Regions from separate parts of the Streptomyces auratus genome, predicted to be linked through region 1. Evidence: riboswitches for the same ligand, from Rfam matches in the RefSeq annotation. Region 1 holds a riboswitch; each other region holds the start of a gene.
What was found. A riboswitch is a leader RNA that binds a small molecule or an ion and turns the genes downstream of it on or off. The one in region 1 is predicted to bind cobalamin.
Positions count from the first base shown of each region.

Region 2: linked by a shared signal. The riboswitch ahead of metE (5-methyltetrahydropteroyltriglutamate--homocysteine S-methyltransferase) and the one ahead of nicT (Nickel transporter NicT) in region 1 are both predicted to bind cobalamin.
Region 3: linked by a shared signal. The riboswitch ahead of BKA18_RS24275 (ribonucleoside-diphosphate reductase subunit alpha) and the one ahead of nicT (Nickel transporter NicT) in region 1 are both predicted to bind cobalamin.

Region 1 is NZ_JBNGCB010000001.1:2,580,976-2,590,963, reverse strand. Features, by position in the region: gene BKA18_RS11130 (M20/M25/M40 family metallo-hydrolase) at 23-1,435, shown strand; gene BKA18_RS11125 (CaiB/BaiF CoA transferase family protein) at 1,442-2,668, shown strand; gene BKA18_RS11120 (enoyl-CoA hydratase/isomerase family protein) at 2,674-3,450, shown strand; gene BKA18_RS11115 (DoxX family protein) at 3,613-4,164, shown strand; gene BKA18_RS11110 (VOC family protein) at 4,341-4,841, shown strand; gene nicT (Nickel transporter NicT) at 4,864-6,081, opposite strand; cobalamin riboswitch at 6,113-6,327, opposite strand; gene BKA18_RS11100 (alpha/beta fold hydrolase) at 6,407-7,255, opposite strand; gene BKA18_RS11095 (MarR family winged helix-turn-helix transcriptional regulator) at 7,252-7,845, opposite strand; gene BKA18_RS11090 (hypothetical protein) at 8,057-8,482, shown strand; gene BKA18_RS11085 (nucleoside/nucleotide kinase family protein) at 8,445-9,101, opposite strand; gene BKA18_RS11080 (methyltransferase) at 9,236-9,988, opposite strand, start outside.
Region 2 is NZ_JBNGCB010000003.1:2,275,317-2,285,304, reverse strand. Features, by position in the region: gene BKA18_RS29720 (hypothetical protein) at 1-253, shown strand, start outside; gene BKA18_RS29715 (serine/threonine-protein kinase) at 260-1,321, shown strand; gene BKA18_RS29710 (streptophobe family protein) at 1,324-2,646, opposite strand; gene BKA18_RS29705 (DUF6777 domain-containing protein) at 3,203-4,183, shown strand; gene BKA18_RS29700 (L,D-transpeptidase) at 4,505-5,686, shown strand; gene BKA18_RS29695 (hypothetical protein) at 5,732-6,181, opposite strand; gene BKA18_RS29690 (cupredoxin domain-containing protein) at 6,244-6,657, opposite strand; gene BKA18_RS29685 (aldo/keto reductase) at 6,945-8,003, opposite strand; cobalamin riboswitch at 8,153-8,369, shown strand; gene metE (5-methyltetrahydropteroyltriglutamate--homocysteine S-methyltransferase) at 8,529-9,988, shown strand, end outside.
Region 3 is NZ_JBNGCB010000003.1:1,040,400-1,050,387, reverse strand. Features, by position in the region: gene nagB (glucosamine-6-phosphate deaminase) at 504-1,286, shown strand; gene BKA18_RS24305 (glycoside hydrolase family 3 protein) at 1,314-2,867, opposite strand; partial or broken gene BKA18_RS24300 (carbohydrate ABC transporter permease) at 2,876-2,986, opposite strand; gene BKA18_RS24295 (GntR family transcriptional regulator) at 3,366-4,121, shown strand; gene BKA18_RS24290 (DUF3311 domain-containing protein) at 4,337-4,597, shown strand; gene mctP (monocarboxylate uptake permease MctP) at 4,594-6,282, shown strand; gene BKA18_RS24280 (Uma2 family endonuclease) at 6,355-6,942, opposite strand; cobalamin riboswitch at 7,073-7,220, shown strand; gene BKA18_RS24275 (ribonucleoside-diphosphate reductase subunit alpha) at 7,381-9,852, shown strand; gene BKA18_RS24270 (ribonucleotide-diphosphate reductase subunit beta) at 9,852-9,988, shown strand, end outside.

The sequences.
Region 1 (9,988 bases):
ACGAGAGAACGAGGTCACTTCCATGACGGACGCTGCGACGATCCGCGCTCAGCTCCCCGGCACCCCGCGTGATCTGGTGCACGAGCGCCAGGACGCACTCATCGCCGGACTGATGGACTACGTCAGCCAACCCGGCGTGAGCGCGACCGGCGAGGGGTTCCCCGCCGCGACCGACCGTGCACTCGACGAGGTCAAGCGGGCCGGCCTGACGCCGTCGGTGCTGGCGAGCGACGGGGGCCGGCCGCTGGTGGTCGGCCACCGCGCCGGGCCGGCCGGGTCGCCGCACGTCCTCCTCTACGGCCACTACGACGTCCAGCCGGCCGGACCGCGCGAGCAGTGGGACTCCGACCCCTTCACCCCGGTCCTGCGGGACGGGCGGATCTGGGGGCGCGGCACCGGCGACAACAAGGGCCAGCACTATGCGCATCTGCAGGCGCTGCGCCTGTTCGAGGAGTACGCCGGCCAACTGCCCTGCTCGGTCACGGTGCTGCTCGACGGCGAGGAGGAGATCGGCAGCCCCACGCTGGCGACCACCCTGCGCGCGCACCGGGAACTGTTCGACGGCGATCTGGTCGTCTGGAGCGACCGGTCGGTGCACGAGTCCGGTGAATGGTGTGTCTCGCACGGGGTGCGCGGCATGCTCCGGCTCCGGCTGCGGGCGACCGGTCCGAGCCGTCCCCTGCACTCCGGCAACTTCGGCAATGTCGCGACCAATCCGGCCTGGCAGCTGGTCCACGCGCTGGCCTGCCTCAAGGACCCGGCCGGCCGGGTCCTCGTCGAGGGCTTCGACGACGGCCGCGAACCGCTGCCCGACGCCGACCGCGCCGCGTTCGCCGCGCTCCCGCTCGATCTGCCGCAGGTCCTCGGGGACATCGGGCTGAGTGGGATGGACCCCGCCTTCGACGGGCTGTCCTTCTACGAACGCCTGGCGGACCGGCCCACGCTGACGATCAACGGGATCAGCACGGGTGACGTGGCCCGGACGATCATCCCCGACACCGCGGAGGCGGGCGTCGACATCCGGCTGACGCCGGGCCAGGATCCGCAGGCCGTCTTCGAGCGGGTGGCCGCCCATCTGCGGGTCCACGCCCCCGAGGTGACGGTCGTCAAGACCGGCGGCACACCGGCCTCCCGGACCACGATCGACAATCCCTACACGCCGCGGGTGGCAGCGGCCATCTCGCGGGTCACCGGGCGGCCCCCGCTGCTGATACCCGCCTACGGCGGCACCCTCCCGGACTGGGTCTTCACCGACGTCCTCGGGCTGCCCAGCATCGGCCTGCCGCTGGCCAACGCCGACCAGGCCAACCACGCGCCGAACGAGAACCTGCGCGTCGACTACTTCCTCGACGCCACCGCCATCTGCATGGAGCTCCTGCTCGAACTGGGCTCGTCCGACGGCCCGTTGGCGCCTTCCACCGGAACGGAGGCGTGAGACCCGATGCACCCCGCACCACACCCCGGGCCCTGGCTCGTCCACGACGGAACGCTGACCGGTCTGAAGGTCCTCGATCTGTCCCGCATCCTGTCCGGGCCGTTCTGCACCATGATGCTGGCCGACCTGGGCGCCGATGTGATCAAGGTCGAGGACCCCGTCTCCGGAGACGACACCCGGGTCTGGGGTCCCCCCTTCCAGGGCGAGGACGCGGCGTACTTCCACAGCGTCAACCGCAACAAGCGCGGTATCGCCGTCGACCTCAAGGACCAGGAGTGCCGCGGCCTGATCCACGAGCTGGCGGGCACCGCCGATGTGATCGTGGAGAACTTCCGGCCGGGCACCGCGGCCCGCCTCGGTCTCGGTTACGAGGACGTCCGGGCCGGCAACCCCGGCGTCGTCTACGCCTCGATCAGCGGCTACGGGCAGACCGGGCCGTACCGGCAGGAGCCCGGCTATGACGCGATCGCGCAGGCGGTGAGCGGGGTCATGAGCGTGACCGGCGAGCCCGGGGGGCCGCCGGTGCGCTTCGGGGTGTCCCCCGCCGACCTCGCCGCCGGCATGTGGGCCGCCCTCGGCATCCTCGCCGCCCTCCGCAGCCGTGAGCGCACGGGCCGGGGCGAGTGGGTCGATGTCTCGCTGCTGGACGGCCAGGTGGCCTGGCTGAGTTATGTGGCCGCCGGCTACTTCGCCTCCGGCGACGTCCCGCAGCGCTACGGCTCGGCCCATCCGGCGATCGTGCCCTACCAGGCGTTCCCCACCGCCGACGGTCATCTCATGGTGGCCGCCGGGAACGACGGGCTGTGGCGCCGTTTCGCCACCGCGATCGGACTCGCCGCTCTCGCCGACGACCCACGGTTCGCGACCAACCCCGACCGGGTCCGCCACCGCGGGGAGCTGCTTCCGCTGATCGAACGCGCGCTGGCTGCCCGCGGCGCCCAGGAGTGGGCCGCACAACTCACCGAGGCGGGGATACCGGTCGGTCCGATCAACACCGTGGACCAGGCCCTACGGCATCCCCAGGTGATCGCCCGCGGCATGGTCGCCGAGATCGAGCACCCCGACGCCGGCACCCTCCGTACGCTCGCCTCGCCGCTCAAGCTGTCCGAGCACCCGGCGGCCGTACGCACCCCGCCGCCCCGGCACGGTGAGCACACCGCACAGGTACTGACCGCCCTGGGGGCCGGCCCCGGACAACTGGCCGGTCTCCGTGCGCGGAAGGCCGCGAAGTGACCCCGGTGACCGGCCCCGAACCCGCCGTCGCGCTCACGCGCTCCGGCGCCGTCGGCGAGATCCGGATCGGTGACGGCGGCCGGCGCAACGCCCTTCCCGCCGCCGCCTGGGCGTCCCTGGCCCGGCAGATCAGGGAGCTCGGGGCGTGCGGGGCGCTGCGGGTGCTGGTGATCCGCGGGCAGGGCGACACCTTCTGCGCCGGGTCGGACATGACCGACTGGGTGGCGGCGGACCCCGGCCGTGTCGAGGAGTCCTTCGCCCACATGGAAGCGGCGTTCACGGCGATCGAGGACTGTCCGGTCCCGGTGATCGCCGAGGTCCGCGGGGTCGCCGCGGGGGCGGGGTGCCAGCTCGCCCTCGCCTGCGATCTGCGGCTCATGGCGGACAGCGCACGGATCGGGATGCCGATCGCCCGGCTCGGCATCCTCGCCAGCCCGGTCTTCGCGGCACGGCTGGTCGCCCTGGCCGGACCGGGCACGGCACGGGAGTTGCTCTACACCGGCCGGCTGGTCGAGGCCCGCACGGCGGTGGCCCTCGGACTCGCCGACCACTGTGTACCCGACGACCGGCTCGCCGAGCACGTCGGCCGCCTCGCCGCCGGGATCGCCGACCATCCGCCGGCGGCGATCCGAGCCGCCAAACAGGCCGTCGCCGCCGCCCTGGCACCGCAGCGCACGGCGACCGCCGCCCCGCAACGGCCGGTGGTGGCCCGGCCCCACTTCGACCGCGCGATCGCCGCTTTCCTCGGGCGGCCCTCGGCGGCACCGCCGGACCCGTCCTGAGCAGGGACGGTGTGGGGTGGGTGCGCGGCGGGCCGTCCGGGGTCGCCGCGCGCTGTTGTTCGCCGTGGGGGGTGCTGTGTATCGTCGAGAGTGACTTGAAGTTTCAAGTAACTGGCCCGTCGGTTCGCGGGCCGGTCCTCGACCTGTGAAAGAGCGCTTCTCATGACGTCCCCCCTCAGCACTCTTGAGCCCTCCCGCCTCGGCGTCTCGATGCGCGACAAGCCCGCTCCGTACGGCTACGACACCGGGCTGCTTGTGCTGCGGCTCGCGCTCGGGCTGACCATGGCGGCCCACGGCGCCCAGAAGCTGTTCGGCTGGTTCGGCGGGCCGGGGCTCGACGGGACCGGGCAGTTCTTCACGATGAGCGGCTATCCGGCCGGCCGGACGATGGCCGTCGTCGCCGGACTGAGCGAGACGCTCGGCGGGCTCGGCTTGGTGGCCGGGCTGCTCACCCCGCTCGCCGCCGCGGCGGTCGTCGGCACGATGGTCAATGCCCTGGCCGTGAAGTGGGGCGGGGGCTTCTTCGCGCCCAAGGGCGTGGAGTACGAGCTGCTGCTGACCGCCGGTGCGGCGGCCCTGGCGCTGACCGGGCCCGGCCGCTTGGCCGTTGACCGCTTCCTGCCCGGCCTGCGGGTCCACCGGCCGGTCCGCGGTGTGGCCGCACTGGTGCTGGGAGTGGTCGTGGCGGGCGTGATGCTGCTGGTCCGGAAGTGACGCCGGGCCGGGCGGGGCAGGAACGGATGCCGGCCCGGGACGGGAGGAACAGACACCGCGCTCGGTCCGGGCAAAGGAACGGATGCCGGCCCGGCGGGGCAGGTGCAGCGGAGTCGGAAACGGGGAGTGCGGCGGCACCATGGTGGTGTCACGGCGGAAGAGCGGAGAGCAGGGCCATGTCGGTACGACGTCTCAATCACGCGGTGCTCTATGTACGTGAGGTGGCGCGGGCCGTCGCCTTCTACACCGAGGCTCTCGGGCTCACGGTGGATGTCGAAGTGCCGGGGCGCGCCGCGTTTCTCAGCGCTCCCGGCTCGCTCAACGATCACGACCTGGGGCTGTTCACCGTGGGTCCCGGGGCTCCCGGGCCCGAAGCGGGTCGCGTCGGGCTCTACCACCTCGCCTGGGAGGTCGGCACGCTCGGCGAACTCATCGCGGCGCGTGACCGGCTCGACGAGCGGGGCGCCCTGCTGGGAGCCAGCGACCACCTCGTCGCCAAGTCGCTGTACGCCAAGGACCCGGACGGCAACGAGTTCGAGGTGATGTGGCGGGTCCCGCGCGAGGACTGGCCCGGCCCGGACCAGCCGGATCGCCTGCTGCCGCTCGATCTGGCGGCGGCACTGGAGCGCTGGGGGCCGGACCTGATGACGGGGGCGGCGGCGGGGTCGGCTACCTGAGGGGGCGGGGGCGGACCGGTCCTCAGGCGTCCGACGCCGCCCGCTCCTCCTGTCCACTCCGCCCCGCCGGCTGCACCTCTTCCTCCGGACCTGTCGTGCTTGCCGGACCTGTCGTACCCTCCGGCTCCGTCGGCTGCGCTCGCCCGGCCCGCTCCGTCCAGCGCTTCTCGACGCCGGACAGCCGCCAGTACGCCAGCGCCGCGGCCCACACGACCACGAACAGGCCGACGATGAGGAAGCCGACGTTGTCGAGGTCGAGGCCGGATATCCAGCCGGTCAGCGGGTCGGTGAGGGCGAGCTTGTCGTGCAGCACCGTCACCAGCTCGATCGTGCCGATGAAGAAGGCGACGGCGATCGAGAGGCCGGTGATCGCGAGGTTGTAGTAGACCTTGCGCACCGGGTTGGAGAACGCCCACTGGTAGGCGAAGTTCATGAAGGTGCCGTCGAGGGTGTCGAACAGGCTCATTCCGGCGGCGAAGAGCAGCGGCAGACACAGCACGGCGTACCAGGGCAGACCGGCCGCGGCGCCGCTGCCCGCCATCACCATCAGGGTCACTTCGGTCGCGGTGTCGAAGCCGATCCCGAAGAGGAAGCCGAGCGGGAACATCTGGCCGGGGCGGGAGACGGAGCGGGTGAACCGCCCCAGGAAGCGGTTCATGAAGCCGCGTGAGTCCAGTTGCCGCTCCAGCTCGGCCTCGTCGTAGCGGCCGCTGCGCATCTCGCGGAAGACCCGCCACATCCCGGACAGCGCGATGAGGTTGAGGGCGGCGATGAGGTAGAGGAACGACCCCGAGACGGTGGTCCCGACCATGCCCAGGATCTGGTGCATGCGGGATTCGTCGTTGAGCAGGATGCCGGCGAGCTGCGCGCCGCCCGCCACGAGGGCCGCCATCACGACGACCACGCTGGAGTGGCCGAGGGCGAACCAGAAGCCGACCGAGACCGGCCGCTTGCCGTCGGCCATCAGCTTGCGGGTGGTGTTGTCGATGGCGGCGATGTGGTCGGCGTCGAAGGCGTGCCGCATGCCGAGGGTGTACGCGGTGATGCCCAGCCCGACGCCGAAGACCTGGCTGCCGACGGTGTAGTGGTGCGGGACCACCAGCAGGAAGAGCACGCCGAAGGCGACGACATGCAGTCCGGCTATGACGGCCATCAAGCCCGCGGTACGGACGGTGTCCTGCCGGCGCCAGCGGAAGGCGCCGGAGGCAGGGGTGGTCGGGGTATCGGTGGACAGGGCCATCCGGCGGTCACGCTCCAGCACCTCGTGGATCAGTTCGTGAGATGCCGTGGCCGGTCTCCTGGCTTACGGGTGCACGCGTCCGCCCCCGCCTTCCCGGCCGCGGGCTGCGGTCAGTGGCGCCGCAGAGGCGTCATGCATCTGCGGAAGGGGTGGAAACTCCCCGATCACAGTGGCGAGGGCCGCTCCGGTCTGGGACCTCAAGGTCCGTCACCGGTCTTCCCGAACACCACGGCCCGGCCACTCTAACCGCCACGGGGGAGGGGTGCGGTCCGTGGGGCGGATCCGGGGACGGGCGGGAGCGCCGTCGGCGGGAGATGCCCGTCCGTCACAGGTCAAGGGAGCAGAGAAAGGCGTGGAGTTCCTGGTCGAAGAGCGCGGTGTGCTCCAGATTGACCATATGGGCCGCGCCCGGTATCCGGATCCTGCGGGCGCCGGGGACGGACAGCGCTATCGCATGGGCGTTGGCGGAGATGTCGCGGCCGTCGAGATCGCCGTCGAAGACGACCGTCGGCACCCGGATCTCCCCCAGCCGCCCGGCGGCACCGACCTCCAGGGGCATACCGGATGCCGTCCCCTCGCCATGCACCTCCACATTGGCCTCGGCCGAGGCGCGCATCCGCTCACGGAATCCCGGGTGCACCGCGGACGGTTCGCGGTGCGGTCCGTCCACCCACATCCGCAGGAAGTGCTCGATATAGCGCTCCACGCCGTCCGGTGCGCCGATCGCCGCCACCTGCTCCTTGATGTGCTCCAGGAGGAAGGGGTCGGTGAAGGCGCGGCCGCTGATCCCGGGGGAGGCGAGCGCCAGAGCCGTCACCCGGTCCGGGTGGGCGAGGGCGGTGTCCAGCGCGACCCGGGCGCCGTGGGAGAGGCCGACGAGGACGGCGCGGGGGACGTCGAGGGCGTCGAGAAGGGCGCACAGGTCCTCGTGGTGGGCGTAGTCACCGGCCACTGTGGAGGACAGACCGTGGCCGCGGAGGTCGTAACGGATCGCGCGCAGGCCGGAGTTCACCAGCCAGGCGAACTGCTCGTCCCACATGTGCTGGTCGAGCATCGCGCCGTGCAGCAGTACCACCGCGGGGCCCGAGCCCGCCGTCTCGTAGAAGAGTTCGCCCTCCTCGACCGGCACGATGCCGTTGTCGATCTCGGACCAGGCGGTGATTCTGCGGGTCATTCTCTGGGCCGTCCTTTGTGCGTCGGATGCGGGGAGCTGGGCTGGATGCGATGGGCGTCGGTATTGCCGTGACTGTCGGTTTCCTCCGGTGGAACGTGTGAGCCGTTCCCGAGGTGCCGGAATTCCTCACCGAGTCGGTCGAGCACGTTCAGTGCGGTGCGGAGGTCCTCGGCGGGCAGATCGGCCAGCCGCTGCCGCAGCTGCGCCGTCTCGGCCTTCTGGATTCCGCGTATCGCCTCCGCGCCCTCGGTCGTGAGCTGGATCAGCGACGAGCGGCGGTGGGCGGGGTTGGGCGCCGTCACCGCCAGGCCCAGTTCGACGGCGTGGTTCACCCAGCGCTGCACCGGCTGTCGGTCGAGGTCCATCGCGCGCGCCAACTGCGGGACGGTCCGCGGGCCTTCGGCGTGCAGCGCGTCCAGCAGTGCGTGTTCGCCGGCGGTCAGGCCCGTGCCGGACAGTTCGCGTTCCACCGCGCGCACGACCGTGCGGTGCAGTGGCCACAGGCGCCGGATGACGCCGTACAGCAGGTCTTCCTCGGGTGCCGGTGCCGGTGCTCCCTCGCCGTCGCCGCCGCGCTCGATGGTGCTCATGGACGTGGACTCCCCCTCGATGATGCCGACTCGCCTCACTGATTCCCCCTCACTGATTCCCCCTCAGCGACTCCCCTTCAATGACACTCATGGTGTCATGGTGACACTCGTGATGTCGTTTGGGAAGGGGGCTGCCGCGGAAAGGGGTTGAAGAGGAGAACGAGCCTGACGGGGCTCGTGTGACCGGTGGGTGAGAAAAGGCGGACGGTGGATGAAGGTCTCTTTGCTGCGTGCGGTCGGAGTGGCCACGGCGGCGTACGGGGTGGCGGTGGCCGCGGCGCCCGGTCTGCTGGCCCGGCCCTCGGGGCTGGCCGATGCCGCGGGGCGCACCGCGCCGGCGACCCGGACCTCGCTGCGTCCACTGGCCTGGCGGGACGCGGTGAGCGGGCTGGCCCTGGCACTGGCTCCGGAAGGGCCGGCGCTGCGCACCGCCGCATATGTGCGGATCGCCGCCGACTTGGGGGATGCCGTGCTGCTCGGTGCGACGCTGCCGGGGCGCGGCCGCCGGGCGGTGGCGGTGGCGGTCTCCGTGGGCTGGGGCGCCCTGTCGGTGGCCGGGCTGCTCGCCGACGGCCGAGTGAGGGAGGCCGGGAAGGGGCCTATGCGCCCTCGGGGGACGGAGCCTCGTCGGGTGTGAAGCGGATGACGAGGTCGGCGCGTTCGCGGGTGGCCGCCACGACACGGGCGTTGGCCTCGTCCGAGGCGTGCACGAACCGCTCGGCATCGGCACGCGGGCGTCCGAAGCGCTCATGGCGGTCGATCAGCCGCCGGATCCGCTCCGCGCCGTCCAGCTCCACGTACCAGACCTCGTCGAGCAGTGCGTGCACCCGCGACCAGGGGGCGCAGTCGAGCAGGAGGTAGTTGCCCTCGGTGACGATGAGCGGGATGTGGGGTGCCACGGGGATGCTGCCGGCGACCGGTTCCTCGATACGGCGGTCGAACGCCGGGGCGTAGACGGAGGTGTCCGGTTCGGGGGAGCGCAGACGGGCCAGGAGTGCCGCGTAGCCGGCAGGGTCGAAGGTGTCCGGTGCGCCCTTGCGGTCCCCGCGGCCCAGGCGGCGCAACTCCGCCTCGGCGAGGTGGAAGCCGTCCATCGGCACCAGCGCCGCCTGCCCGGCCAGCCCGGCCACGAGATGGGCGGCGAGGGTGGACTTCCCGGCGCCCGGCGGGCCGGTGATACCGAGCAGCCGGCGCCGGCCGGGCGTCGCGGAGGCGGCGAGGCCACGGGCGCGGGAGAGGAGGTACCGGAGATCCATGATGTCTCCATCGTGCCCGACCGGGAGGCCCATCGGGCGGCCGCACCCCGAGCCGGCGGCTGCATTTCCCGGTCCATACCGGCCCTGCCCGGCGGCCGCACCGCCGCCCCGCGCCGGCCCCAACCCGCCCGGCCTCAGCGGGAGTCGGCCGCGCCCCCGCCCGCCAGGCCCAGCCGCCACAGGGACGTGACCTCGGCGGCGCGGGCCACATGGAGCGGGTCGGAGGTGTCGCGGGCGCGCGGATGGCGGGGGGTGATGTCGAGCCGTCCGAGGACGGTCAGGCCGGAGGCGGCGAAGGCGTCGAGGAGTGCGGCGTGCGGACGCAGACCGAGGTGTTCCGCGAAGTCGGAGAGGATCAGCCAGCCCTCGCCGTCCGGTGTCAGGTGGTCCCCGAGGCCGCCCAGGAAGCCGTGCAGCATCCGGTTTCCCGGGTCGTACACCGCATGCTCCACGGGGGAGGTCGGTTTCGCGGGCACCCACGGGGGGTTGCAGACGACCAGCGGGGCTCGGCCGGCCGGGAACAGATCGGCCTCGACCACCTCCACCTGTCCGGCGACGCCCAGCCGTTGGGTGTTCTCGCGGGCGCAGGCCAGCGCCCGCGGGTCCTGGTCGGTGGCCACGATCCGGCGTACTCCGCGCCGGGCGAGCACCGTGGCCAGTACGCCGGTGCCGGTACCGATGTCGAACGCCAGCTCCCGGGAGGGCAGCGGGGCCTCGGCCACCAGGTCGACGTACTCGCCGCGGGCCGGGGAGAAGACGCCGTAGTGCGGATGGATGCGGTCGCCGCCGAGCGCCGGGATCTCCACTCCCTTCCTGCGCCATTCGTTGGCGCCGATGAGGCCGAGCAGCTCGCGCAGCGAGACCAGGGAGGCGGTCGGATCCGCGCC
Region 2 (9,988 bases), on a different contig from region 1:
GGACGCGCCGGACGGGCCGGGGGACGCGGCTGACGCACCGGACGGGCCGGAGGGCAGGGCCGACGTACCGGAGGGCGCGGCGAATCCGGCGCAGGAGCCGGCCGGCCCGGCATCCGGCCCCGTATCCGGGCCCGCCGCCCCCGAACCGGCTCCCGGCCCTGCCGGGCCGCCGGACGGACCGCCCCCGCCGGACCCCGACCGGACCCGGGCCATGGACCCCGGCGGTCCGCCGCCGGCCGCCGGACGCGGGTGACCTCCGGTGAACGGCGAGCAGGAAGCCGCCGGCCGGGGCCAGGAGCGTGCCACGGCCTCGGACGCCCCCACGCTGCGCGGGCGGCAGCTGGCCGGGTATGTGCTCCAGGACGAGATCGGCCGGGGCGGGATGGCCGTGGTCTACCGTGCGGAGGATCTGCGGCTCGGCCGCACCGTGGCGGTCAAGGTGCTGGCACCCGAACTCGCCCGGAACGACACCTTCCGGCAGCGCTTCACCCATGAGTCGCGGGTGGCCGCGGCGATCGACCACCCGCATATCGTGCCGGTCTTCGAGGCCGGGGAGACCGAGGGCGTGCTCTACATCGCGATGCGCTACGTCCAGGGGCGGGATCTGCGGGCGCTGCTCGACCGCGACGGGCCGCTCCCCCTGGAGACCGCCTGCCGGATCGCCCTCCAGGTGGCCTCGGCACTGGACGCCGCCCATGCGCACGATCTGGTGCACCGGGACGTCAAACCGGGCAACATCCTGATCGCCGAGGGCACCGACAGCGACCGCCCCGAGCACGCCTACCTCACCGACTTCGGGCTGACGAAGAAGTCGCTGTCGCTGACCGGGTTCACCAGCGTCGGCCAGTTCGTCGGCACCCTGGACTACGTGGCACCGGAGCAGATCTCGGGCCGCCCGGTGGACGGCCGCTGCGATGTCTACAGCCTGGCCTGCGTGCTCTTCGAAATGCTGACCGGGGCACCGCCGTTCCGGCGCGACGACGACATGGCGCTGTTGTGGGCGCACCAGTACGATCCGGCGCCGGCCCTGACCCGGCAGCGGCCGGATCTGCCGGAGTCCGTCGACACGGTGTTCGCCCAGGCCCTGGCCAAGGCGCCGGAGAACCGCTACGAGACCTGCCGGGGGTTCGTGGCGGCGCTGCGCGCGGCCGGCCGGACCGCGGATCCCGGGGCAGCGGTGGGCGCCACCCGCGCGCATCCCGTGACGCAGGTGGACGCCCAGGCGGACCCGGGCGGCCGGCGCAGCGCGGCGCCCCCGCCGCCCCCGCGCTGGGCCACCCCGGTCTTCCCGGGCCGCGCGGGGCAGCCGCCGGCGGCGTGAGGTCAGGGCTCCCGTGGGCGCTGCGGCGCCGGTACCTCGCCGGGATGCCGTACCCGCCGCGCCAGCAGGCTGCCGAGGAAGCCGGTGACCAGCCCCCATAGGAGGCCCACCCCCACCAGGCGCAGGAGTTGCGGATCCAGGGTGACCGCGTTGCCCAGGCCGCCCCCGAGGTCGCCGACGCCGAGCAGGGAGAGCCCGAAGCTGGCGGAGATCCGGGTGAGCAGTCCGACGGTGAACAGGGTGAGCGCCAGCGCCACGGCCATCTCGACGGCGTGCCGCCAGGCCGGCCGCCGGGCCGGGGAGCGGACCGCCGCGAAGAAGGCGGCCGCGAGCAGCACCACGGCCGCCACCGCCACCAGTAGCCAGACCCGGCCGTCGTACGCGGAGAGCGAGTGGAGGTCCAGGGTCCGCTGCCCGCGAGTGCGCAGCACCTGGTCGAGGGCGGGCGGCACGGGCAGTCCGATCGCCTTGTCGACATGCCCCACCCAGCCGCCGCCGGTGCCGATACCCAGCGCCATCCAGGCCAGGTTGGGCAGCCCGAGAAAAATGACGGCGAAGGTCCGTGCCGGATCCCCCCGGGCGAAGAGCTCGACGATGCCGATGACCAGCCCGATCGCGGCATAGGCGAGCAGGGTCAGCAGCATCGCGAAGGCGGGTGGCCGGACGGAGTCCTGGAAGTGCAGCAGCCGGGGGGAGAGCGGGGCCCGGCGCGAGATGAGGAAGGTCAGCACGAGCAGCGCCAGCACCCAGAGCAGCCCGACACCGAGCGTCGCGGGCACGTCGGCGCGGAAACCGATGACGGGGGTGGCGCCCAGCTCGGCGCCGAGCTGATCGGCGAGGTCGTTGCCCACCGTGATCCGGAAGTCGTGCGAGGACGCGAGCGCGAGCAGCAGCAGAAGCACCAGCCAGCACACCGCCGTGCGGGCGATCCGGCCGAGCAGCTCCCCGGTGCCGGCCACCGCCCGGTGGCGCAGCGGCAGCAGGAAGACGGCGGCGGTCACCAGCGCACCGGCGAGCGTGACCGACAGCGGTACGGCGTCGAGGTTCGCGTGGGCCTGGGCGAGCACTCCGGCGTCACCGGACAGGCCCACCGAGCCGCCGGCGGCGACCACCACGGTGGCCGCGACCACCGAGGGGAAGGCCCCGCCGGGGAGGTCCGCGGCGCCGGCCGCCCACAGGCCGAGCGTGGCGATCACGATCATCGTGACGATGCCCGCCACGGCCGTCCCGAGCGCGTGTGCCCAGGCCCGTACCTCGGGCGGGGCGCCGTGGACGGCTACCGGGCCGGGGGGACCGGCCGACGTGGGGCCTCGCAGCTGGCTCACGCTCTCTCCTGCCGGTACGGGACCGCCCTTGCAGGCGATCCGCCTGATGGACCGCCTGCAAGCTGCTGCGCACGGGGCCATGGCGCTCCGCCGGGGGACGCGCAGCGCGGTGCCGTGCCCGCATGGACGGCTGTCCCCACCACCGTAAGCACCCTGTGTACCGCCCCGCTTGCGGACCGTACCGAACCCGGGCACACAATGGCCTTGACATCGACAAACACGGGCAAAATTCGCATAGCCGGATGGCCCACACGCGTCGGAAGGGCCACCCGTGACTTCTTCACCGCCGCCGGACAGTCACCCGACAGGACCGCCGTCGGGTCCGCTCTCCGGCCACCCGCACGAGCCCACACAGGTGGCTCCGCAACCAGGAGCGCGGCCGGAGGAGCCCACCACGCCGGTAACCGCCCCCCGCCCGGGCGGACCCAGCGGCCCGGGTGGCCCCGGCGGACGCGGCGGGGGCGGAGGCGGCGGGGGCGGCGGAGCCGGGGGCGGCAGGCCCTGGTGGCGGTCCGCACCGCGGGTCGCGATCATCGCCGCGGTCGTGGTCGCGGCCGTGATCATCACCATCGTGCTCACCCGGCCGAGCGGCACCACGAGCGAGGTGTTCGCCGAGCCGGCCGCCTCGACCGGCCCGAACCCGGTCACCGAGTCGTCGGCGAACGAGTCCACCCCGACCACGTCCGCCACGCCCAAGCAGTCCAGCGGCTCCAACAGCGAATTCTCGGGCGCGACCCCCGGCCTCTACGGCGGGACCGAGAACAGCGCGAGCTGCGACGTCGAGAAGCAGATCAGCTACCTCACCGGCGCCCCCGCGAAGAACCAGGCGTTCGCCGGCGTCGTGGGCGTCACCCCGGGCGATGTCCCGCGCTATCTGCGGTCGCTGACGCCCGTACAGCTGGCCTATGACACCCGGGTCACCAACCACGGCTACAAGGACGGCAGGACCACCGAATTCCAGTCGGTCCTGCAGGCCGGCACCGCGGTCATGGTCGACGCGTACGGCGTGCCGCGGGTGCGCTGCAAGTGCGGCAACCCGCTGACGCAGCCGAAGGCCCTCCAGGGAAGCGTGAAGACGGTCGGCACGAAGTGGCCCGGATACCGGTCCTCGAACGTGGTCGTCGTCAAGCCCGCGAAGTCCAAGATCAAGGAATTCACGCTGCGCAACCCGAAGACGGGCACCTGGTTCACGCGCCCCCAGGGAACCACCGGCACCGCCGACAGCCCGACCTCCCCGCCGTCCGAGACCCCCAGTGGACCCTCCTCCTCCCAGCCGCCGCCGAACGAATCCCCGTCGTCCGGCGAGACGTCCTCCGGGACCACCGGCTCCCCGGGTACGAGCACCGGCGAGACCACCGGGCAGCCGCCGGGGACCACGGGAGGCAGCAACACCACCGGCGGGACGCCCTCGTCGACGGGAGGGGAGACCGGTCCGGGCGGTGGGACCACCGGCGGGGGGACGCCGAGCGAAGGGGTGCAGGGCGGCGGTACGGGAACACCGGGCAGCGGCGGGGGCGGCACACCGCCCTCCAGCTGACGCTTCCGGCCCGCTGACGCTTCCCGACCGGCTGCCCCTGTCCGCCCCTGTTGCCCGCGGCGGGGCCGCGGGCAACAGGGGCGCAGCCATGTGCCCATGGCCGGCCGCCATGCGACCGAGGCCGGCCACCGTCCGTGGCCGGCCACCGCCGACTACCCAACAGCCCCGATATCGAACTGTGTCCTCATGAATCGGTGCACGAGGCAACCATCTCGGCAGACACACCCTCTGCATATGCGGCGGGTGCATCGACAGCCCTGAACGTGACCCCTCAGGGCCGGGCTCCGCCACTGTCAGCTGTTCTGCTTTGGAGGGACCCCCGTGCACGCCGCATCACGCCGCCACTCTGCCCGGTTGATACCCGCCCTGACCGCGGCGGCCGCACTGTTGAGCGCGTGCGGGCCGGGTACGGACGCGTCGAAGGCGGACGAGCCGGCGACCAAGGTGACCGTCACCCCGGCCGCCGGAACCAAGTCGGCCAAGCTCGGCTCGCGGATATCCGTGCGGGCCGACGGCGGAAAGCTCACCTCCGTCGAGGTCAAGACCGACAAGGGCGACAAGGTCGCCGGACGGCTCGCCGGTGACGGCACGTCATGGACCTCGGACGGCAAGGTCGCGCCGCAGACCACCTACACCGTGCACACGAAGGCGAAGTCGGCCAAGGGCAAGGAATCCTCCGGCACCTCGGACTTCACCACGCAGCAGGCCGACAAGGTCAACAAGCTCACCAACACCCCGGGCGGCGGCCAGACCGTGGGCAGCGGAATGCCGGTCTCGATCCTGTTCGACCACCCGATAGCCAAGGACCGGCGCGCCGAGATCGAGAAGGCGCTGACGGTCTCCACGCAGCCGAAGGTCCAGGGTGCCTGGGGCTGGGTCAAGGACTACTCCGGCAAGGACCGGATCGACTGGCGCCCCAAGGACTACTGGCCGACCGGCACCAAGGTCTCCGTGAAGGGCGCGCTGTCCGGGATCAACTCCGGCACGGACGGCGGCTGGTTCGCCCGGGACTACAACTTCGGATTCACCATCGGCAGCGACCACAAGGCCGTCATCGATGTCCCGTCGCACACCATGACGATGTACGACAACGGCAAGAACGTCGGCACCATCCGCGGCTCCGCGGGCTCCCCGGAGGCCCCGACCCGCGGCGGGGTGCACACCGTACGCAGCAAGAACGCGGCCGAGACGATGGACTCCGCCACCATCGGGTACGGCGACAAGTGGATGCTGGACTCCAAGTGGGTCACCCACCTCACCGCGTCCGGGACGTTCCTGCACTCCGCCCCGTGGAACAAGTCGATCGGCGTGGAGAACAACAGCCACGGCTGCTTCGGCATGACCACCTCGGACGCCAAGAAGGCCTACGACTTCCTCCCGATCGGCTCCACGGTCGAGGTGAAGGGCACCAGCAACACCGACAAGACCGATGTCGGCAACGGCCTGGAGGTCTGGCAGGAGAGCTGGCAGCAGTGGCAGCAGCGCAGCGCGCTCAAGCACTGACCCGGGCGGCAGCCCCGACTCGGCACTGACCCGGGCGGCGCAGGCTCATCTGCGGTGTCTGCCCGGCGGCCGGGCGCGGGTGGACAGCAGGAAGACGGTGGCCAGGACGGCGACGGCCTGGGCGAGGGCGGCGATCTTCTTGTCGCCGGTCCAGGCCCGTTCGTACATGTTCGGCACCGGCCCCAGTGTGCCGACGTCCACGTAGGTGTACAGGAGCAGCAGCGCGAGGCCGCCCGTGGCGACCAGCCAGGCGAAGATGTCGGCCGCCGGACGGCGCCAGACCAGCACCAGCAGGGCGGCGATTGCGGCGAGGACGGCCTCGACGCGGAAGAGCGTGCCCTGGCCGATGGTCGCGGTGACCGCGTCGTACTGCGCGGCGACCCGGGCATGGACGGCGGCGTCCACGGCCAGCCCGGCCGCCGCGAGCACCCGCGCGATGCCGCGGGGGACCCGGCGGGCCCGCCCGCGCTCCGGTACGGAGCTGTCTGGTGCCACGGCATCTCCCAGCCTCATGGTGAGCGGCGGTCAGGCGGTCAGGCGGTCAGGCGGTCAGGCGGTCAGCGGACGGTGAGCGCGCCCTTCATGTACGGGTGGATCGTGCAGATGAAGGGGTAGCTGCCGGCCTTGCCCGGAGCCTTGAAGGTGACAGTCCGGCCCGGCCCGATGCTGCCGGTGTCGAAGGCCTTGGGGCCGGTGGCCGTCACGGTGTGGGTGGTGGAGTCCTCGTTGACCACGGTGACCGTGCCGCCGGGCCGTACGGACAGCGCGGCCGGCTTGAAGGTGAAGTCCTTGATGGTCAGGCGGGCGGCGGCCGGGGCCGCGCTGGTCGGCCCCGCGGTCACCGTCGCCGCGGTGGGGGTGCGGGACCGGGCCGGGGCGGTGCCCTCGCCGGTGTTCGTACAGCCGCCGAGGCCCATGGCACACAGCGCGACGGTGGCCACGGCGACGGCCGGGCCGGCGGTTCTCCTCATCGGGCGTCCTTCTCCTCGGTCCGTCCGCTCCGGCCCCGGGCGGGCCACCTCCTGACTCAATAGACAGCAGACGCCGCCGCCCGGCCATCCGGGCGGCGGCGTTCGGCGTAATCGGGCATCTGCCGGGCGAGCGAGCGGGGGGGGCGGCCGCCCCCGCCGGGGGCCGGCGGCGGGGGGGGCGGGGATCGACGGCGGCGGGCGGCCGGTCAGTGGACCCGCCGGTCGGTCAGCAGGTCCCGCCTCCCGTCACCCGATCCCGCCGGTCGGTCAGCGGGTCCCGCCTCCCGTCACCCGATCCCGCCGATCGTCCGACGATAGGTGGACCGCCGGTCCTCGATCCGGCCCCAGCGGTCGCCGTAGACGTTCTCGACGACCCGCGGCTCCCGCAGGAAGTCGTGCGGGAAGCCGAGGGACACCGCGCTGGTCCGGTCGAGCCGGGCCAGCGCATCGGCGTCGAGCGTGACCTCGACCGCGCCGAGATTGTCGCGGAGCTGGCTCTCCTTGGTGGCGCCGATGATCGGGATGACGGTGCCGGGCCGGCTGCGCAGCCACGCCAGCGCCACCTGCGCCGGGCTCCAGCCGCCCTGCTCGGCGACCTCCAGCACCGCGGTGATGGTCTCCTCCGCCTGGTGGTCTCGGGCGTCGTCGGCGGCGTTGCCGTCCAGCCGGCCGGTCTCGCCGCGGCGGTACTTGCCGGTGAGCCTGCCGGCCGCGAGCGGTGCCCAGGCCAGCACGGCCAGATCGAAGGCGCGGGCCTGCGGCAGCAGTTCCCGCTCCGGCGTCCGCTCCAGCAGGTTGTAGCGCAGCTGCGAGCCCGCGAACGCGGTCCAGCCGCGCAGCTCGGCGAGGGTGTTGGCCTGAGCGATCTCCCAGGCCGGCCAGTCGGAGACGCCGACGTGGAGCACCTTGCCCGACCGCACCATGTCGTCGAGCGCCCGCATGACCTCCTCCACGGGCGTGAAGTGGTCCCGTGCGTGCACCCACAACACATCGACGTGGTCGGTGCGCAGCCGCTCCAGACTGGCCTCCACCGAACGGACCAGGTTCTTGCGGTGGTTGCCCGCGGCGTTCACCTCGCCCTGGCGGGTCGCGCAGGTGTATTTGGTGGCCAGCACGAAGCTGTCCCGGCGGCCTTCGAGCAGCTCCCCCAGGATCCGCTCCGAGGAGCCGTCGGTGTAGTTGTTGGCGGTGTCGATGAAGTTGCCGCCCGCGTCCGCATAGGCGTCCAGGATCCGGCTGCTGGTGTCCTTGTCGGTGCCCCAGCCCGGGTCGCCGCCGATCGTCATGGTCCCCAGGCTCAGCTCGCTCACCCGCAGGCCGGTCCTGCCGAACAGTGTGTAGCGCACGATGTCCCCTTCGTTCAGCGACGGGTGGTCAGGTCCTGCGCCCACGCTAGGAGCTGGAGTGCGCTCCAGGGCAAAGCACAGCGGCGGGCCGGTGGCCCATGTCACGCGCCGGAGTCCGGGAGCCGGTGTCCGATCGGGGCGGCAGCGCCTAGGGTGGCGGGTGCAACTGGTTCGCCCTGCCCGCCAGGCAGACGCGTCGCAAGAGGGAACCCGGTGGAATTCCGGGACTGCCCCGCAGCGGTGAGTGGGAACGACCGCCGTCATACGCACTGGGCCCGGCCGGGTCTGGGAAGCGACGGCCAGTAGATGTCCGCCCAGGCGGATGTGCCCACGAGTCCGAAGACCTGCCAGTGCCCCCGTGCGACCGGTGCACGGGGCGATCTCGGTGACCTCGAGGGCAGGTCGGCGGACACCTCAGGCGGGCACGGACGGCCAGTTGGCGCCGCTGCCCGCCCGGTTCGCCGTCCCTTCGCGCTCTCGACCCGTCCCGGGGTCCATGGAGTCATACTCGCGAAGGAGAGTTCCGTGACCAGCACATCCGCCGCCGCGGCCGCCCGCGCCACCGTGCACGGCTACCCCCGTCAGGGACCGCACCGCGAACTGAAGAAGGCCGTCGAAGGCTACTGGAAGGGCCACGTCAGCGCCGACGCCCTCGAAAGCACCGCCGCCGCACTGCGCCGTGCCACCTGGCAGCAGCTGGCCGAGGCCGGTGTCCACGAGGTGCCGACCGGCGACTTCTCGTACTACGACCACGTCCTGGACACCACGGTGATGGTGGGGGCGATCCCGGCCCGGCACCGCGCGGCGGTGGCCGCCGACCCGCTGGACGGCTACTTCGCGATGGCCCGCGGCACCCAGGACGTGGCGCCGCTGGAGATGACCAAGTGGTTCGACACCAACTACCACTATCTGGTCCCGGAGTTGGGCCCGGACACGATCTTCGCCGCGGACTCCGGCAAGCAGGTGACCGAACTGCGGGAGGCGCTCGCGCTCGGCCTCACCGCCCGCCCGGTGCTGCTCGGTCCGGTCAGCTACCTTCTGCTGGCCAAGCCCGCGCCCGGTGTCGCGGCCGGCTTCGACCCGCTGACGCTGCTGGACCGGCTGCTGCCCGTCTACGCCGAGGTGCTCGCCGACCTGCGGGCGGCCGGCGCCCGCTGGGTGCAGCTGGACGAACCGGCCCTGGTGCAGGACCGCTCCCCCGCCGAACTCGACGCCGCGGCCCGCGCCTACCGCGGCCTCGGTGCGCTCACCGACCGCCCGCAATTGCTGGTCGCCTCGTACTTCGACCGGCTGGGCGAGGCGCTGCCGGTGCTGGCCAAGGCGCCCGTCGAGGGCCTGGCGCTGGACTTCACCGGCGCCGCGGCCGCCAACCTCGCCGATCTCGCGGCGGCCGGCGGACTGCCCGGCAAGCGGCTGGTCGCCGGGGTCGTCGACGGCCGCAATGTGTGGCTCAACGACTTCGAGCAGTCGCTGGCCACCCTGGGGACGCTGCTCGGTCTGGCCGAGCGGGTCGATGTGTCGTCGTCCTGCTCGCTGCTGCACGTTCCGCTGGACGTCGGTATGGAGCGGGAGATCGACCCGCAGATCGCCCGCTGGCTGGCCTTCGCGCGACAGAAGACCGCCGAGGTCGTGACGCTGGCGCGGGGTCTGAGCCGGGGCACCGGCGCGATCGCCGCCGAACTCGCCGCCAACCGGGCGGACCTGGCGTCCCGCTCCGGTTCGCAGCTCACCCATGACCCGGCGGTACGGGCCCGGGCCGCGGCCGTCACCGGGGCCGACGGCCGCCGCTCGGCGCCGTACGCCGAGCGGGCCGCCGCCCAGCGAGCCCACCTCGGGCTGCCGCTGCTGCCGACCACGACCATCGGCTCGTTCCCGCAGACCGACCAGTTGCGCGCCGCCCGTGCCGCGCTGCGGGCCGGGCGCATCGACGCCGCCGCCTACGACGAGCGCATCGCGGCCGAGATCCGCGAGGTCCTCGCCTTCCA
Region 3 (9,988 bases), on a different contig from region 1:
CTCTGCCCTGACTGCGCCGAGGCCTCCGATCGACCGGTCCCAGGACGGGACCGTGCCCCCACCGCACACGGGGGTGCCTTCCGCCCGTAGGGCGGGGCCGGCCGATGTCAGCTCCGGGCTGCGGTGCCGGACAGGTTGAGGGTCCTGTCCCGGCGCCGCGGCCCGCGGGTGTTTCCGGGGCCGTGCACCGGCCGCGGACCGCGCCGTACGCCTCCGGCCACCTGCCGCCGGTCCGATGAGCCGGGGCCGGGGCCGAGCGTCCCGCCCGCCCCGCGAGGGCGATCCGCCTCTCCACCGCACCGCTCGCGACCGCGAGTTCGCCGGCGCGCCGCCGTCCGGCCCCCCGCCACCCCGGCGCGCCTCGGCGCCACCGGAAGCCCCCGATCCCCCGGATATCGCAGCCGTCCGTCCGGCAGTGCCAACGGCTTCCGGGGGCCGCGCTCTGCTAGATTGGTCTATACCACATGACCCATGAGACCACTCTCCAGAACGGCAGGCCAAGCGTGGAAGTTGTCATCGTTCCGGACGCCATGGCGGGCGGCGAGCTGATCGCGGAGGCCCTCGCGGCCCTGCTGCGCCGTAAGCCCGACGCGCTGCTCGGTGTGGCCACCGGCTCCACCCCGCTGCCCATTTACCAGGCACTGGCGGCGCGGGTCCAAGCCGGGTCGGTGGATGCCTCACGGGCGCGCATCTGTCAGCTCGACGAATATGTGGGCCTGCCTGCCGGGCATCCCGAGTCCTACCGTTCGGTGGTCCTGCGCGAGGTGGTCGAGCCGCTCGGCCTCGGCGCGGACTCCTTCCTGGGGCCCGATGGCGCAGCCGAGGACGTCCAGGGGGCCTGCGAGGCGTACGACCGGGCGCTGCGCGAGGCCGGCGGGGTGGACCTCCAGCTGCTGGGCATCGGCACCGACGGGCACATCGGCTTCAACGAGCCCTGCTCGTCGCTCGCTTCGCGTACCCGGATCAAGACGCTGACCCAGCAGACCCGCAAGGACAACGCCCGGTTCTTCGACAGCCTCGACGAGGTGCCGCACCACGTCATCACCCAGGGCATCGGCACCATCCTGGAGGCCCGCCATCTGGTGCTGCTCGCCACCGGCGCGGGCAAGGCCGACGCCGTGGCCCGGGCCGTCGAGGGGCCGGTAGCCGCGCTGGTCCCGGCCTCGGCGCTGCAGCTCCACCCGCATGCCACGGTCGTCGTGGACGAGGCCGCCGCCGCGCGGCTGAAGCTCGCCGACTATTTCCGCGCCACCTACGCGGCGAAGCCGCACTGGCAGGGCATCTGACGGTCCCGGAGTTCCCGGGCGGGGTGGTCAGTCCCCGTCCGCCGGGCCGCGTCGCCCCGTGAGGACCTCGGCGGCGGCCCGGCCGCAGACCCGGGCGGCGCCGTGCGTGGCGAGGTGCAGGGCGCCCCGCGGCGGGGACTGCGGGACGCCCATGTCGATAACCGCGGTGTCGGGGCGGGCGGCAAGGAGGGCGTCGAGCGCCTCGGCCATCCAGGGATGACGGTGGACGTCGCGGACCACGGCGACCAGACGGCGCCCGGCGGCCGCCGTGAGCAGGCCGTCGACCAGCGCGGGGGTGCCGGCCGCGGCCGCGGTCTCCGCGGTGCAGGTGAGCGTCCCGGTGCCGGGGAGCAGCCGGGTCAGTTCGGCGGCGACGCCCCAGGGGGTCTCGTCCCCGACGGCGATGTTGGCCAGCGGGGTGAAGGCCGCGACACAGGCGGGCGTGGTCAGGGGGGTGAACGGGCCGTCGACGGTGCGGCGCAGGGCGCGCCGGGCCGCGGTGAGGCCGATCCCGGGGGCGGGCTCGATCCCCTCCCCCGCACCCGTGCGCCGGGTCCAGCGCGCCAGGGCGCGTACCCGTGCCGCGGCGTCCGCGAGCCGCGCTTCGGGCAGTTCGCCCGCGCGCACCGCCCGCACCAGGGCGTCGCGCAGCCGCAGCACGGTGTCCTCGTCCGCCAGTCCGCCGCCCACACAGAGGGCGTCCGCACCGGCGGCGACGGCCAGCACGCTGCCCCGTTCGAGGCCGTACGCGGCGGAGATGGCCCGCATCTCCATCCCGTCGGTGATGATCAGGCCGTCGAAGCCGAGACCGCCGCGGTCGACGGGGGCGCGCAGCAGTCCGCCCAGCGCGGCCGGGCTGAGCGTGGCGGGGCGGTCGGCGTCCAGGGCGGGCAGCAGGATGTGTGCGCTCATCACGGCGCGGGTGCCGGCGGCGACGGCGGCGCGGAACGGCACCAGTTCGCGCTCCTGGAGGGTGGTCAGACCGGCGGTGATCCGCGGCAGGTCGTGGTGGGAGTCGACGGCGGTGTCCCCGTGGCCGGGGAAGTGCTTGGTGCAGGCGGCGACGCCGGCGGACTGCAGCCCCTCGACATAGGCGGCGGTGTGCCGGGCGACGAGCTGCGGATCGTCGCCGAAGGAGCGGACGCCGATGACCGGGTTGTCGGGGTCGGAGTTGACGTCGGCGCAGGGCGCCCAGTTGAGGGTGATGCCGCACTCGGCCAGCCGTCGGCCGAGTTCCCGGGCGACGTCGCGGGTCAGGGCGGTGTCGTCGACGGCGCCGAGCGCGTGGTTGCCGGGGAAGGAGGAGCCGCCGCGCACTTCGAGGCGGGTGACGTCGCCACCCTCCTCGTCGACGGCGATGAGGAGGTCCTCGCGTGCGGCGCGCAACCGGGCAGTGAGCTCGGCGAGTTGCGCGGGGCTCTCGACATTCCGGCCGAAGAGGCCGACCGAGGTCAGGCCCTCGCCGATCCGCCGCAGCAGCCAGTCGGGGGCGGTGGTGCCGGTGAAGCCCGGCTGGAGGACGGTGAGTGCGTCGCTGGTCAGGGTGTCGGTGGAGGGTTCCGACCGTACGAGCGGGGTCATGGGCTGCGTCATCCCTTCACTGCGCCGGAGGTGAGACCGCCGACCGCCGTGCGTTGCAGGAACAGGAAGAGGGCCAGGAGGGGAAGGGCGAAGAGCGACGTGGCGGCCAGGGTGGCGCCCCGTTCCCGGGGCACCGCGGCCGTATGGCCGCGGAGGGGCGGCAGGGCGAAGGGCGGCACCATCAGCATGGAGACGAGGGTGAGCGTCCGCAGGCCGTCGAGCAAGCAGGCGTCGCCGCTGTGAGCCCACGCGTCATCGCGCTCTCCCCCCAAGGCCGGGTGTGGTCTTTAATGGTTTAGACCAGCGCCCGCAGCTTGGCCTAGACCTTTTGGGGTGTCAAGGGGTGTATAAGAGTCGCTGCCAGGTCCGTCACCTGACCGACATCCGGCGGGCCGGGACCTGCGACAGCGCACGGGGAAGGCTCCCGTGCCACGATGTGAGCCGCTACGTACGGAGGAGCCGGTGACGGCAGCACGACAGGAGTCGGAGAGGCGGGTCATGGAGACGGACGGGGGCAGCACTGCCGAGAGCGGCGTACGGACCGCGCGGGTGCCCAAGTACTACCGGCTCAAGCGGCACTTGCTGGAGATCACCGAGACCCTGCCGCCCGGCACCCCGGTCCCGCCCGAGCGCACCCTCGCCGCCGAGTTCGACACCTCGCGCACCACGGTGCGTCAGGCCCTGCAGGAACTGGTCGTCGAGGGCCGGTTGGAGCGCATCCAGGGCAAGGGCACCTTCGTCGCCAAGCCCAAGGTCTCCCAGGCGCTGCAACTGACCTCCTATACGGAGGACATGCGGGCCCAGGGTCTGGAGCCGACCTCCCAGCTGCTGGACATCGGCTATGTCACCGCCGACGACCGGCTCGCCGGACTGCTGGACATCGCCACCGGCGGGCGGGTGCTGCGCATCGAACGGCTGCGGCTGGCCAGCGGTGAGCCGATGGCCATCGAGATCACCCATCTGTCGGCGAAGCGCTTTCCCGCGCTGCGCCGGAACCTCGTCAAGTACACCTCCCTCTACACCGCGCTGGCCGAGGTCTACGACGTCCGGCTGGCCGAGGCCGAGGAGACCATCGAGACCTCCCTGGCCACCCCGCGCGAGGCCGGCCTGCTGGGCACGGACGTCGGGCTGCCGATGCTGATGCTCTCCCGGCACTCCCTCGACGCGCAGGGGCAGCCGGTGGAGTGGGTGCGTTCGGTCTACCGCGGCGACCGCTACAAGTTCGTCGCCAGGCTGCGCCGCCCCGCGGACTGATCCGCCGGCCCCGGGCCGGGCTCCTTCCGCCCGGCCCCGCCCGGCCGCGCCCGCCGTTGTCCGGATCCGGCCCCGCCCGGCCGCCGCAACCCCCGCGGACCTGCAGCAAGGTGGAGTCTTGATACCGATATGCGGACGGGTAGTGACGCGCGCCACGCTCCTGCCATAGATTTCCAGCCGATTACGCAGGAGACCCAGGGGACGGAGCAACGGTCATGACGCAGTCAGCTGTATCGCCGGATCGCAGACAGGTGGTCACGCCCACACGGGTGATCGCCGGGATCTGCCTGATCGCTCCGTTCGTCGCCATGCTGTGGGTGAGCTCGTACGCCCGGATCGAGCCGACGCTCATCGGGATCCCGTTCTTCTACTGGTACCAGATGGCGTGGGTGCTGATCTCGACCGTGCTCACCATGATCGCGTACAAGCTCGTGCAGCGTGAGCAGCGGGCACGCAAGGGCGGTGGGTCGGAATGAGCCTGACCACGACCGCACCGGAGACCTCCGCCGTGCTGGCCGCCTCCGCGACCAAGGGCGTCAACGGCGTGGCGCTCGCCGTCTTCATCTTCTTCTTCCTCGCCGTGACGGTCATGGGGTTCCTGGCCGCCCGCTGGCGCAAGGCCGAGGAGTCCGCCAACCTCGACGAATGGGGGCTGGGCGGCCGCAGCTTCGGCACCTGGGTGACGTGGTTCCTGCTCGGCGGCGACCTCTATACGGCGTACACCTTCGTGGCCGTTCCGGCGGCGATCTACGCGGCGGGCGCGGCCGGCTTCTTCGCCGTGCCGTACACGATCCTGGTCTACCCCCTCATCTTCACCTTCCTCCCGCGCCTGTGGTCGGTCTCGCACAAGCACGGCTACGTCACCACCTCCGACTTCGTGCGCGGCCGCTTCGGCTCCAAGGGCCTGTCGCTGGCCGTGGCGCTCACCGGCATCCTCGCCACGATGCCGTACATCGCGCTGCAACTGGTCGGCATCCAGGCCGTCCTGGACGTGCTGGGGATCGGGGGCGGCGAGCACACCAACTGGTTCGTCAAGGACCTGCCGCTGCTGATCGCGTTCGCCGTCCTGGCCGCATACACCTACTCCTCGGGGCTGCGGGCGCCGGCTCTGATCGCGTTCGTCAAGGACGGGCTGATCTATCTCGTCATCGCCGTGGCCATCATCTACATCCCGATCAAGCTGGGCGGCTTCGACGCGATCTTCCACTCGGCCGGCAAGGCGCTGTCCCAGCCGGGACCCGTCCCCGGCAAGCCGCGCGGCGAGCTGACCAGCGGGCCCAACGCCCAGTGGGCGTATGCCACTCTGGCGCTCGGCTCGGCGCTGGCGCTCTTCATGTACCCGCACTCGATCACGGCGACGCTGTCCTCGCGCAGCCGCAATGTGATCCGCCGCAACACCACCATCCTGCCGCTCTACTCCCTGATGCTGGGGCTGCTGGCGCTGCTGGGCTTCATGGCGATCAAGGCCGGCACGGACATCCAGGGCAACCCCCAGCTGGCCATCCCGCAGCTCTTCGAGGACATGTTCCCGAGCTGGTTCACCGGCGTCGCGTTCGCCGCGATCGGCATCGGCGCGCTGGTGCCCGCGGCCATCATGTCGATCGCCGCGGCCAACCTCTTCACCCGCAACGTCTACAAGGACTTCCTCAAGCCGGACGCCACGCCCGCGCAGGAGCACAAGGTCGCCAAGCTCGTCTCGCTGCTGGTGAAGGTCGGCGCGCTGGTCTTCGTCCTCACCATGGACAAGACCGTCGCCATCAACTTCCAGCTGCTGGGCGGGATCTGGATCCTGCAGACCATGCCGTCGCTGGTCGGCGGCCTGTTCACCCGCTGGTTCCACCGCTGGGCGCTGCTGGCCGGCTGGGCGGTCGGCATGCTCTACGGCACGCTCGCGGCGTACGGCGTGGCCAGCCCGACCCAGGCGCACTTCGGCGGCTCCAGCAAGGAGATCCCCGGCATCGGTGAGATCGGCTACATCGGTCTGACCGCCTTCGTCCTGAACGTCGTGGTGTCGGTCGTGCTGACCGTCGTCCTGAAGGCCGTCAACGCTCCCGAGGGCACCGACGAGACCAGCCCCGCGGACTACACGGCGGACGCGGGCGACGCGGGCGTCGTGGTCGAGCTGCCGCCGGCCACCGAGAAGGCTCCGGCCGGCCACTGAGCCACCGGCCGTCCTTCGGCATCGGGCCGCCGCGTTCCTTCGGGGAAGCGGCGGCCCGTTGCCGCGCGCGGGTCAGTTCACCCAGTCCTTCAGCTGCTCGGTTTCGAGCGTGATGCCGACGGGGTCGGGGAGGTGGAGCGACTTGCCGAACGACACGGTATGGACCGTCTCGTAGCGACCGTCATCGGGTTCGCTGTAGACGACCATCTGGCAAGCCTGGCGGTCGATCAACAGGTAGAGCGGGATACCGGTTTGTGCGTACGCACGGGGCTTCTCCACTCGGTCGCGCTGGTCGGTATCCGAGTCATGCGAGGTGACTTCGACGACCATGAGCACCGGGTCGGGGTCTGCCCATTCCCCCTGGCCCACGAAGGCATCACACGGCACGAGCGAGGCGTCCGGACGGAGGCGGCCCTTTCGGTACGTCTCCGCCTTCAGGCCCTGGCCAGGATCGAGGAAGAGCTCCGGCCTGTGCTGAATGCAGATGCGGAGCAACCACTGAATGATCCGACCGTGATCCCCGTCCGGCATGGGCTTGCTCTTGACCTTCCCGTCGATGAGTTCCAACCGCGCGCCTTCTTCCAGGCGGGCGAGTATCCGGGCGGCCTCTTCGAAATGCTCGGTCTCCATGATGTGCGGCCGGTCGGCGAGCGCGGTCATGAGGCCTTCTCCTTCTTCCACGGGACGGAGCAGAGAACTGCCACCGACCATAGCCGAGACCACTGACAGACACCGTGTGATCACTCACGACACACTAGATATGGGGGTGCGCCTGACGGCCCACCACCACATGTATGCTCGTCCTCGCTGTCGCCGCAGGGGAATCCGGTGCGAATCCGGAACTGTCCCGCAACGGTGTCAAGGCGCGCTTCCCCGGCCGGAAACCGGCCCCGACGCGCGCCCGGAGTCCGAAGACCTGCCGACAGTACGACCGCACCGCCATGGGTGTGGACGTCGATACGTCCGGGCCCCGAGGGCTGGGCCGGTGGACGCCGCGTGGTGAGCCCGCGCACTCCTGACCGTGTCGGGGTGCCGCATGCCCGCGTGCGCCCGTCGTGCCCGCCCTCGCGGCCCCCGCCGAGTGAGGGAGAGCATCACGTGACCATCGCGCCAACGGAGCCCGCGTCAGACGCCGAGGTCGTGCCGCCTGCGGTGGCCGCGTCTGCCGGTGCCGCCGGTGCCGCCGACGGCGGCCCGGGCGAGGACGGCCCGGGTGTCGCCCTGCTGCGCACCCTGACCGAACTGACCGAGGACCTGACCGCGACCGACCCCGGCAAGGTGGCCGCCGCCGCCCTGCGCGGCCGGTACGAGGGCGCAGGCGGGGCCGAACTGCGGTCGCTGGCCACCGATGCCGCGGCCGGTCTGATCGGTGACGAGCCGCAGTACTCCAAGCTCGCCGCGCGGCTGCTCACCCTCGCCATCGCCGAGGAGGCCGCCGGCCAGGGCGCCGTCTCGTTCTCCGCCTCGGTCGCGACCGGTCACCGCGAGGGCCTGATCGCCGACGAGACCGCGGAGTTCGTACGGACCCACGCGGCCCGCCTGGACGCGCTGGTCGAGCGGGCTCTGGCCGACGGCGCCGACGACCGCTTCGGCTACTTCGGGCTGCGCACCCTGCACTCGCGCTACCTGCTGCGCCACCCCACCACCCGTCAGGTCATCGAGACCCCCCAGCACTTCCTGCTGCGGGTGGCCTGCGGCCTCGCGGAGACCGCGGATTCCGAAGAGGGCACCGAGCGCGCGCTGGACGACGTCACCGAGCTCTACCGCCTCACCAGCTCGCTGTCCTACCTCCCCTCCTCGCCCACCCTCTTCAACTCCGGCACCCGCCACCCGCAGATGTCGTCCTGCTACCTGCTGGACTCCCCGCTGGACGAGCTGGACTCGATCTACGACCGGTACCACCAGGTGGCGCGGCTGTCCAAGCACGCCGGCGGCATCGGCCTCTCGTACTCCCGCATCCGCGCCCGGGGTTCGCTGATCCGCGGCACCAACGGGCACTCCAACGGCATCGTGCCGTTCCTGCGCACGCTGGACGCCTCGGTCGCGGCCGTGAACCAGGGCGGCCGGCGCAAGGGCGCCGCCTGTGTCTACCTGGAGACCTGGCACGCGGACCTCGAGGAGTTCCTGGAGCTGCGTGACAACACCGGTGAGGAGGCCCGCCGTACCCACAACCTGAACATCGCGCACTGGATCCCGGACGAGTTCATGCGCCGGGTCGAGGCGGACGCCGACTGGTCGCTGTTCTCCCCTTCGGACGCACCGGAGCTGGTGGACCTGTGGGGCGAGCAGTTCGACGCCGCGTACCGCCGGGCCGAGGCCGAGGGCCGAGCCGTCAAGCAGATCCCGGCGCGGGTGCTGTACTCCCGGATGATGCGCACCCTGGCGCAGACCGGCAACGGCTGGATGACGTTCAAGGACGCCGCCAACCGCACCGCCAACCAGACCGCCGAGCCCGGCCAGGTCGTGCACTCCTCCAACCTGTGCACCGAGATCCTGGAGGTGACGAACGACGGGGAGACCGCGGTCTGCAACCTGGGGTCGGTGAACCTCGCCGCCCACCTCGGCAACGACGCCGGCGGCTGGGAGGAGGCGATGGACTGGGAGCGGCTGGACGCCACGGTCCGCACCGCCGTCACCTTCCTCGACCGCGTCGTGGACATCAACTTCTACCCGACCGAGCAGGCCGGGGCCTCCAACTCCCGCTGGCGGCCGGTCGGTCTGGGCCTGATGGGCCTGCAGGACGTCTTCTTCCGGCTGCGGCTGCCCTTCGACTCGCCCGAGGCGCAGGAGCTGTCCACCCGGATCTCCGAACGGATCATGCTCGCCGCGTACGAGGCGTCCGCCGACCTCGCCGAGCGGCATGGCCCGCACCCCGCCTGGTCCGCGACCCGCACCGCCCGCGGGGTGCTGCACCCCGACCACTACCCGAACGCCGAGCCGCGCTGGGCCGACCGCTGGGCGGCGCTGCGCAGCCGGATCGCCCTGACCGGCATGCGCAACTCCCTGCTGCTGGCGATCGCGCCGACCGCGACCATCGCCTCCATCGCGGGCGTGTACGAGTGCATCGAGCCGCAGGTCTCCAACCTCTTCAAGCGCGAGACGCTGTCCGGGGAGTTCCTCCAGGTCAACGCCTATCTGATCGAGGAGCTCAAGGCGCTGGGCCTGTGGGACGCCCGGACCCGTGACGCGCTGCGCGAGGCCAACGGCTCGGTGCAGGACGTCGCATGGATCCCCGAGGAGATCCGGGCGCTGTACCGCACCGCCTGGGAGATCCCGCAGCGCGCCCTGATCGACATGGCCGCGGCCCGTACGCCGTACCTGGACCAGAGCCAGTCGCTGAACCTCTTCATGGCGTCGCCGACCATCGGCAAACTCAGCTCGATGTACGCCTACGCCTGGAAGCGCGGCATCAAGACGACGTACTACCTGCGCTCCCGGCCGGCGACCCGGATCGCCCAGTCCGCGCGCGGCACCGCCGCCGCGAGTGCCCCCGTCCCGCAGCAGGCCACCGACCCCGAGGCCGTCGCCTGCTCCCTGGAAAACCCCGAGTCCTGCGAGGCCTGCCAGTAATGCCCAACCCGTCGCCCGACCTTCCCCAAGCTCTCAACTCCGTTCGAGCAGGGGAGACCCCAATCCCCTCAACGACGGCGCTGCGCGCCGAAAGCCCCACCGAGACCAACACGGCGGCCGCCGCCCACACCGCCAC